Pedosphaera parvula Ellin514: one gene and its partner. The protein of the gene in region 1 binds, or shares a complex with, the protein of each later gene. Links are inferred from orthologs where the notes say so. Each region holds a gene or a part of one and is shown in the gene's direction. Other genes may lie near its edges.

Region 1 (3,251 bases):
AGCAGTGATTGAGGATATTTATAAGGATCCTCGCATCCCTGCCGATGCCTACCGCCCCACCTTCGTCAAAAGCCTGGCCATGGTACCCATCCGCCCTGATTGTCCTCTCGGTGCCATCGGCAACTATTGGGCGCAAGGCCATTTGCCCACCACCGAGGAAGTCGAGTTGCTCCAGACCCTCGCCAACACCACCGCCGTTGCCATGGAAAATATCCAGATCCATGACGAACTCGAACAGCGCGTCAAAAGCCGCACGGCCCAGTTGGAAGCCGCCAATCACGAACTTGAAGCCTTCTCCTACGCTGTTTCCCACGACCTCGGCGCACCTCTGCGCAGCATACAGGGTTTTTCCGGTCTCCTGCTTCAAAAGTCCACCGCCAAGCTGGACAAGGATGAGAATCTCTGGGTCCAAAAGATCCGGAACGCTGGTGATTGCATGGGCCAGTTGATCGATGACCTGCTCCGATTGTCGCAAGTGGTTCGCGCCGAGTTGAAACTCGAGCAGGTGGATTTAAGCCAATTGGCGCGCGATATCGTTGCTGGATTCTCCTCCTTTCCCGCCCGGCAGGTGGATGTCAACATTACGTGCGACCTCATCGTCGATGGCGATCGCGGCTTGCTGAAGGCCGCCCTGGAAAATCTCCTTTCCAACGCCTGGAAATACACCTCCAAAACTGCGCAGCCCTGCATCGAAGTCGGCTCGACAGAACAACAAGGCCAGCCTTGCGTTTATTACGTGCGCGACAATGGCGCTGGTTTCAATATGGTGAATGCCAAAAAACTCTTTCAACCCTTTAATCGACTGCACTCCGACAGGGAATTTGCCGGAAACGGTATTGGCCTCGCCACAGTCCAGCGCATCATTCAGCGTCATGGCGGCCAAATCTGGGCCGAAGCGGCAGTGGACAAAGGAGCTACGTTTTACTTCACCTTGGGCAACAAAGGCGAAAAGTTACAAACAGAATGACTACGGAACGTAAAATCGAGTTGCGGCAAAAAATAGATCGCGGCATCAAAGCCGCTGTCGCACAGGCCTTGGAGGAACACCGCCGTGCCGGTCGCCCCATTGCCGTCTGGCGGGATGGCAAGGTGGCCATTATTCCCGTGCCCGAGCCTCCTTCCGATCTGGTCCTACAGGAAAAACCAAAGCCGTAGAGGCTTTCGTCTCCTGCATTTATTCGCCTGAATCAACGGTTAGGCCGAAATTCTTTGGCGCAAAGCCGCTTTCCCGCTATGTTTCTCCTCGTGTCGGCTGATATGGCCACGAGCCCGCTTCAGCCCATTATAGTGTACCAATTTAAAACGTAATAATTAGAATCATGCTCGCCCGACGCGTTATTCCTTGTCTCGATGTCCATGATGGCCACGTCACCCGCGGCGTCCAATTTGGCAAAGCCGAAGCTGGCGAATTGCGCAACGTTGGCGATCCGGTGGAACTCGCTCTTCGCTATAATGAGCAGGGTGCTGACGAAATGGTTTTCTTCGATATCACCGCCAGTGCCCAGGGTCGTGCTTCCATGGTCAGCGTCATTGAACGTGCTGCCGAGCAATGTTTTATGCCTCTCACTGTCGGGGGCGGCATCCGCACCGTGGATGACATGTATACCATGCTCCGCGCAGGGGCGGATAAAATCAGCATCAATTCCTCCGCCCTTGCCAATCCCGATCTCATCCGCGCCGGGGCTGAAAAGTTTGGCAGTCAATGCATCGTTGTCTCCATCGACGCTAAGAAAGTTGCGCCTGACCGTTGGGAAGTTTTTTCGCATGGCGGCCGCAAATCCACCGGCCTCGACGCTGTCGAATGGGCCAAAAAAGCCGTTTCACTAGGCTCCGGTGAGATCGTCCTCAACAGCATCGATGCCGACGGCACCAAGGCCGGTTTCGACCTCGTCATCACCAGTCGAGTCAGCGAGTCGGTCGGCGTGCCAGTCGTTGCGAGCGGCGGTGCTGGTTCATTGGAACACATGGCCGCGGTGTTGCTGGAAGGCAAAGCCGATGCCGTTCTCGCGGCCAGTATTTTTCATTACGGCGAATACACTGTCGCCGACGTAAAACAATTTCTAGCGAAACAAAACATTCCCGTTCGTTTATGAGTCTTCCGCCAGCTGTTCTACAATCCCGTTGGTTTCCCATCGTTCTGTTGGTTTTCTCAAACGTTTTCATGACCATCGCCTGGTACGGTCATTTGAAGCACAAAGGTTCGGCTTTATGGAAAGTCATCATTGTGAGCTGGGGTATCGCTTTCTTTGAATACGTGCTGCAGGTGCCGGCAAATCGCTATGGCAATTCGGTCTACAGCGCCCCGCAACTTAAAATCATCCAGGAAGTCATCACCCTCTGTGTCTTCTGCGTTTTCGCCATGCTATATCTGGGCGACCGGATTCGCTGGAACTACGTCGCTGCCTTCATCTGCGTCCTGGCTGCCGTCGCCTTTGCCGTCGTCCCGAAAAACTAACAGGGCCGAGAGCTCGCGGGTGAGTTGATCCCCGGGTGGACGCATTCTCCCCTCAGAAAGTTTGCCGCCACACCATTTCTCTCGACACGGGGTCCAACCGTTTTTAAAATACCCTCATTGCCCGAACTCAATGAGGGTATTTTATAGTTTATTTTGCGTCAGGCCAGTTCGTTTAAATATTTGGCTCAGGGCGGGTTCTATTGGTGATGCATTAGCCGTGGTGGGATTTCGGAGTTGCGCCAATTCGCAAAACCAAGTGTTTTTCCACCGGATTGTGGCGGCATTAAGATACATCTGCCCAGCAGTTGATCCCGTTAGTCCTTTCCTACAAACGTTTAAATATGCTAATTTGATCACTGCAAATGAGCTTTTACGACAAATTAAAGTTTAATTCGGACGGACTGATTCCTGCCATCATCCAAGAGCAATCCACTGGCCGTGTTGTCATGATGGCCTGGATGAACCGTGCCTCCATTGAAACCACCATCGCGACTGGCAAGACCCACTTTTGGAGTCGCTCCCGCCAAAAATTCTGGATGAAAGGCGAAAGCAGCGGCCATACTCAGACCGTCAAGGACATCGCATTTGATTGCGATGGCGACACGCTCTTGATCCAGGTGGAGCAAATCGGTGCGGCTTGTCACGAAGGCTACAAATCCTGCTTCTTCCGTTCGGTTGAGGAGAGTGGCGACGGTTTTAAGACGACTGAGCCGCAGTTGGAGACGCCGGAACAGATTTACGGCAAGAAGTGATGGATGGAACAGTTCCATTTGGCAGCCCGGATTACTTCATCATG
Region 2 (3,121 bases), on another replicon or contig:
GAAGTATTACGTGACCAAATAAGTCGCGGAAATTCAAAATCTCATAAAAGCCGGAGGCTGAATCGCTCCGGCTTTTATCTTTATTGATTGGACAATTCGGTTAAGTTGAATCGTGGTAACTGACATTAAATCTTATACTTCTGAAGAGCTGCAAGCCCGCTTTAAGGAATTGAACCAACCGGGCTATCGTGTGGGGCAACTTTTGGAATGGCTGTATGTTCATCGCGTGGCCAGTTGGGATGCGATGACAAATTTGCCCAAGGGGCTGCGGGAGGTATTGCAAAAGGAATTTACCCTTCAAACCCTGGAATTGGTGCGCCGGCAGGGTTCACGCGATACGACGCAGAAGTTTCTTTGGAAATTGAATGACGGGGCTATGATTGAAAGCGTGCTGATCCCGGCGAATCCGGCACTTTATGGTGAGGCAAGCGATCGGCATACACTCTGTGTTTCCACACAGGTCGGTTGCGCCTATGGATGCAAATTTTGCGCCAGCGGTTTGGAAGGTTGGAAACGCAATTTACGGGTCGAGGAAATTGTGGAGCAGATTCTGGCCATCGAACGGTGGAACGCTGCTGAGGAAGCCAAAGGTTCCAAACCGCCTGAGGCAAATCCCAAGCCGAAAACGACAGAAGTGACGCGTTTCATCAATAACCTTGTCATCATGGGCATGGGTGAGCCGCTGGCCAATTACGAGAATTTGCTCAAGGCTCTCCGGATTTTGAATGCGCCTTGGGGTGGGGGGATCGGAGCGCGAAAAATTACGATTTCGACGAGCGGCCTCGCGCCGCAGATTCGCAAGCTGGCGGATGATCCATTGCAGTTCCGCCTGGCCATCTCCCTTCACGGCGCCACGGATGAGGTGCGGAATAAAATCATGCCGGTGAATAAAAAATATCCTCTCAAGGAATTGACGGCCGCCTGCGAATATTATCAGCAGAAAAAAGACCGCATGATCACCTTTGAATACATTTTGATTGCTGGTGTGAATGATGGTTTGGACCAGGTGAAGCCGCTGGCACAACTGGCGCATCGACTGAATGCAAAGGTGAACTTGATTCCCTACAACAAGGTTGAGGATTTGACCTGGGAACGCCCGACAGAAGCGGCACAGGAGGCTTTCCTTGCCACGTTGGAGAAGGAACGGGTGGTGGCCACACTGCGTCGGGAGAAGGGACATGACATTGACGCGGCCTGCGGGCAATTGCGCTTGAAGACGGAACGCGAGATGGCGGCCAAGGCTTCGTAAACAGCTCGAATGGATGCGTGTTGAAATTCCCGGTCACTAAACTTATTCTTGGCGTGTGATTGCTTTGATTGATTACGGTTCGGGTAACCTGCGCAGCGTCCAACGGGCATTGATGAAAGTGGGCGCGGATGTGCGAGTGGTGAGCAAGCCCGAAGAGTTGAAGGATGCCCGGGCGGTGGTGCTGCCGGGCGTCGGCGCTTTTGATGATTGTGTAAACGCGCTCAACAAGCAGCACATGCTGGCGGCTTCGAAGGAGTTTATGAAGACGGGACGCCCGTTCCTGGGTATCTGCGTGGGCTATCAGGCATTGTTTGAGAAGAGCGAGGAATTTAATAGTTGCGCGGCCGGATTGGGAATTTTTAAAGGCAAGGTGGTTCGCTTTGCAGAGAAGCCCGGGCTTAAAATCCCGCAGATTGGCTGGAATCAAATTGAAGTCGCGAAGCAGGACTGTCCATTGTTCAAGGGAATCGCCAGCGGCAGTTATGTCTATTTTGTGCACAGCTTTTTCCCGCAACCAATGGATACTTCCATCGTCGCGACACGGACCGATTACGGCCAGCCCTTTGCCTCATCGGTTTGGAAGGACAATGTTTACGCGACGCAGTTTCATCCGGAGAAAAGCCAGAAGATAGGATTGCAACTGCTGAAGAACTTTGTGAAACTGGCGGCAAACTGATTCCGCTCCTTTTCCAGCGTCGAAATTCCTTGGCTTCAATGGCAGGCTTCTTACTCTAAGCTTGAATGAATGGCTTTTTCCGGTTCTGTACCTATTTATTGGTTTTTGCCACGGGTGCGGCAGGGCTTATCTATCAGGTTGTCTGGCAGCGCTATTTGAGCCGTTTGCTTGGCGGTGACAGCATGGCCACGGCCATTATCCTTGCGGTTTTTCTTGGCGGGTTATCGCTGGGCTACTATTTGTGCGGCAAACTCAGTGTCCGTTTTAAGTATTCCCTCCGTGGTTACGCGTACCTTGAAATCATCATCGGAGTTTGGGGATTGCTATTTCCTTCCTTGTTTGCGCTAGTTGAATCCGGGACTCGCTCATGGAACTTTGCACCGCCACTTGGCATGATATTTGAAGGAGGCATTTCTGCGGTGTTGTTAATGGGAGTGCCGACACTTTGCATGGGCGGCACGATACCCTTTCTTACCCGAGCTCTTTCACAATCATTAAGCGAGGCCACCCGCGTGCACGCCTCGGTTTACGCCATCAATACCGTGGGGGCGTTTGCCGGAACACTGGCCGCCGGGTACATTCTGATTTACAGGCTTGGCCTCTCTGGAACTCTATACCGGACTGCGCTGCTTAACTTTGCGGCAGCATTGTTCTTCTTTGCACTCTCCTTTCTCATCAAGTCCGGGGTTCCGGAACAGGGTGACAACGCCGGGAAACTTGAGCAAATGATGTCCGATGATGAAAGCTCCGGTCGTTTTCCGCCAACAATCCTATATTTGATTGCATTTTTGAGCGGCTTTTACGTGATGACACTCGAGAATGTCCTGATACGAATCACCAATCTTTCCATCGGCAGTTCCTCTTATTCTTTCTCACTCATTGTCGCAGTATTTGTTTTGTGCATTGCCATTGGCAGCTATGTGGTCGGCAGGCTCAAAAGGCTTTCCAGAACGCTTCTCTTTTATAATCAGATGGCGCTTGCGCTTTCTCTCGTGCTGCTGTTCGTTACGCTTGATAAATGGCCTTACTTCGGCCACCTGATCCGCATCAGCTTTCAATCCAACATGGCCGGATTCTGGTTATATCAAGTCGCCGTGCTACTGGCGCTGCTGGCAGTGCTTTTGGTGCCGGTCGCTTTGATTGGAGCCACTGTGCCGCTGGCGTTTCATGAGTTGAAACGGGATTTGCCCAAGGTG

What was found.
Region 2: the proteins of hisF (region 1) and hisH are in contact, whole or in part, in a crystal structure (PDB 6RU0), measured with the Thermotoga maritima proteins. The link is inferred for Pedosphaera parvula Ellin514 from one-to-one orthologs. Residues at the interface, in WP_004080486.1 of Thermotoga maritima: Met1, Leu2, Ala3, Arg5, Ser40, Glu41, Asp45, Glu46, Ala70, Glu71, Ile73, Asp74, Ile75, Pro76, Phe77, Asp98, Lys99, Ser122, Gln123, Glu161, Thr195, Leu196, Asn247, Arg249, Glu251; in WP_004080484.1 of Thermotoga maritima: Asn15, Arg18, Arg22, Arg117, Leu118, Pro119, His120, Met121, Gly122, Trp123, Asn124, Asn134, Gly135, Tyr136, Tyr138, Val140, Tyr158, Glu180, Lys181, Ser182, Ser183, Lys184, Ile185.

What each region holds. Positions count from the first base shown.
Region 1 is NZ_ABOX02000034.1:54,087-57,337, reverse strand. What follows is about bases 277-3,206. They hold hisF (imidazole glycerol phosphate synthase subunit HisF), read left to right. Parts: upstream 277-1,319; coding sequence 1,320-2,093; downstream 2,094-3,206. Other genes in these bases: hisI (phosphoribosyl-AMP cyclohydrolase), read left to right, coding at 2,818-3,206; CFLAV_RS21760 (DMT family protein), read left to right, coding at 2,090-2,455; CFLAV_RS21770 (hypothetical protein), read left to right, coding at 964-1,155; CFLAV_RS21775 (ATP-binding protein), read left to right, coding at 277-967. In the rest of the region: more of CFLAV_RS21775, read left to right, coding at 1-276; more of hisI, read left to right, coding at 3,207-3,207; CFLAV_RS21750 (hypothetical protein), read left to right, coding at 3,207-3,251.
Region 2 is NZ_ABOX02000090.1:6,233-9,353, forward strand. What follows is about bases 315-3,114. They hold hisH (imidazole glycerol phosphate synthase subunit HisH), read left to right. Parts: upstream 315-1,304; coding sequence 1,305-1,925; downstream 1,926-3,114. Other genes in these bases: rlmN (dual-specificity RNA methyltransferase RlmN), read left to right, coding at 315-1,249; CFLAV_RS31100 (fused MFS/spermidine synthase), read left to right, coding at 1,991-3,114. Outside these bases: glgP (alpha-glucan family phosphorylase), read left to right, coding at 1-22; more of rlmN, read left to right, coding at 113-314; more of CFLAV_RS31100, read left to right, coding at 3,115-3,121. UniProt on the Escherichia coli protein: IGPS catalyzes the conversion of PRFAR and glutamine to IGP, AICAR and glutamate. The HisH subunit catalyzes the hydrolysis of glutamine to glutamate and ammonia as part of the synthesis of IGP and AICAR.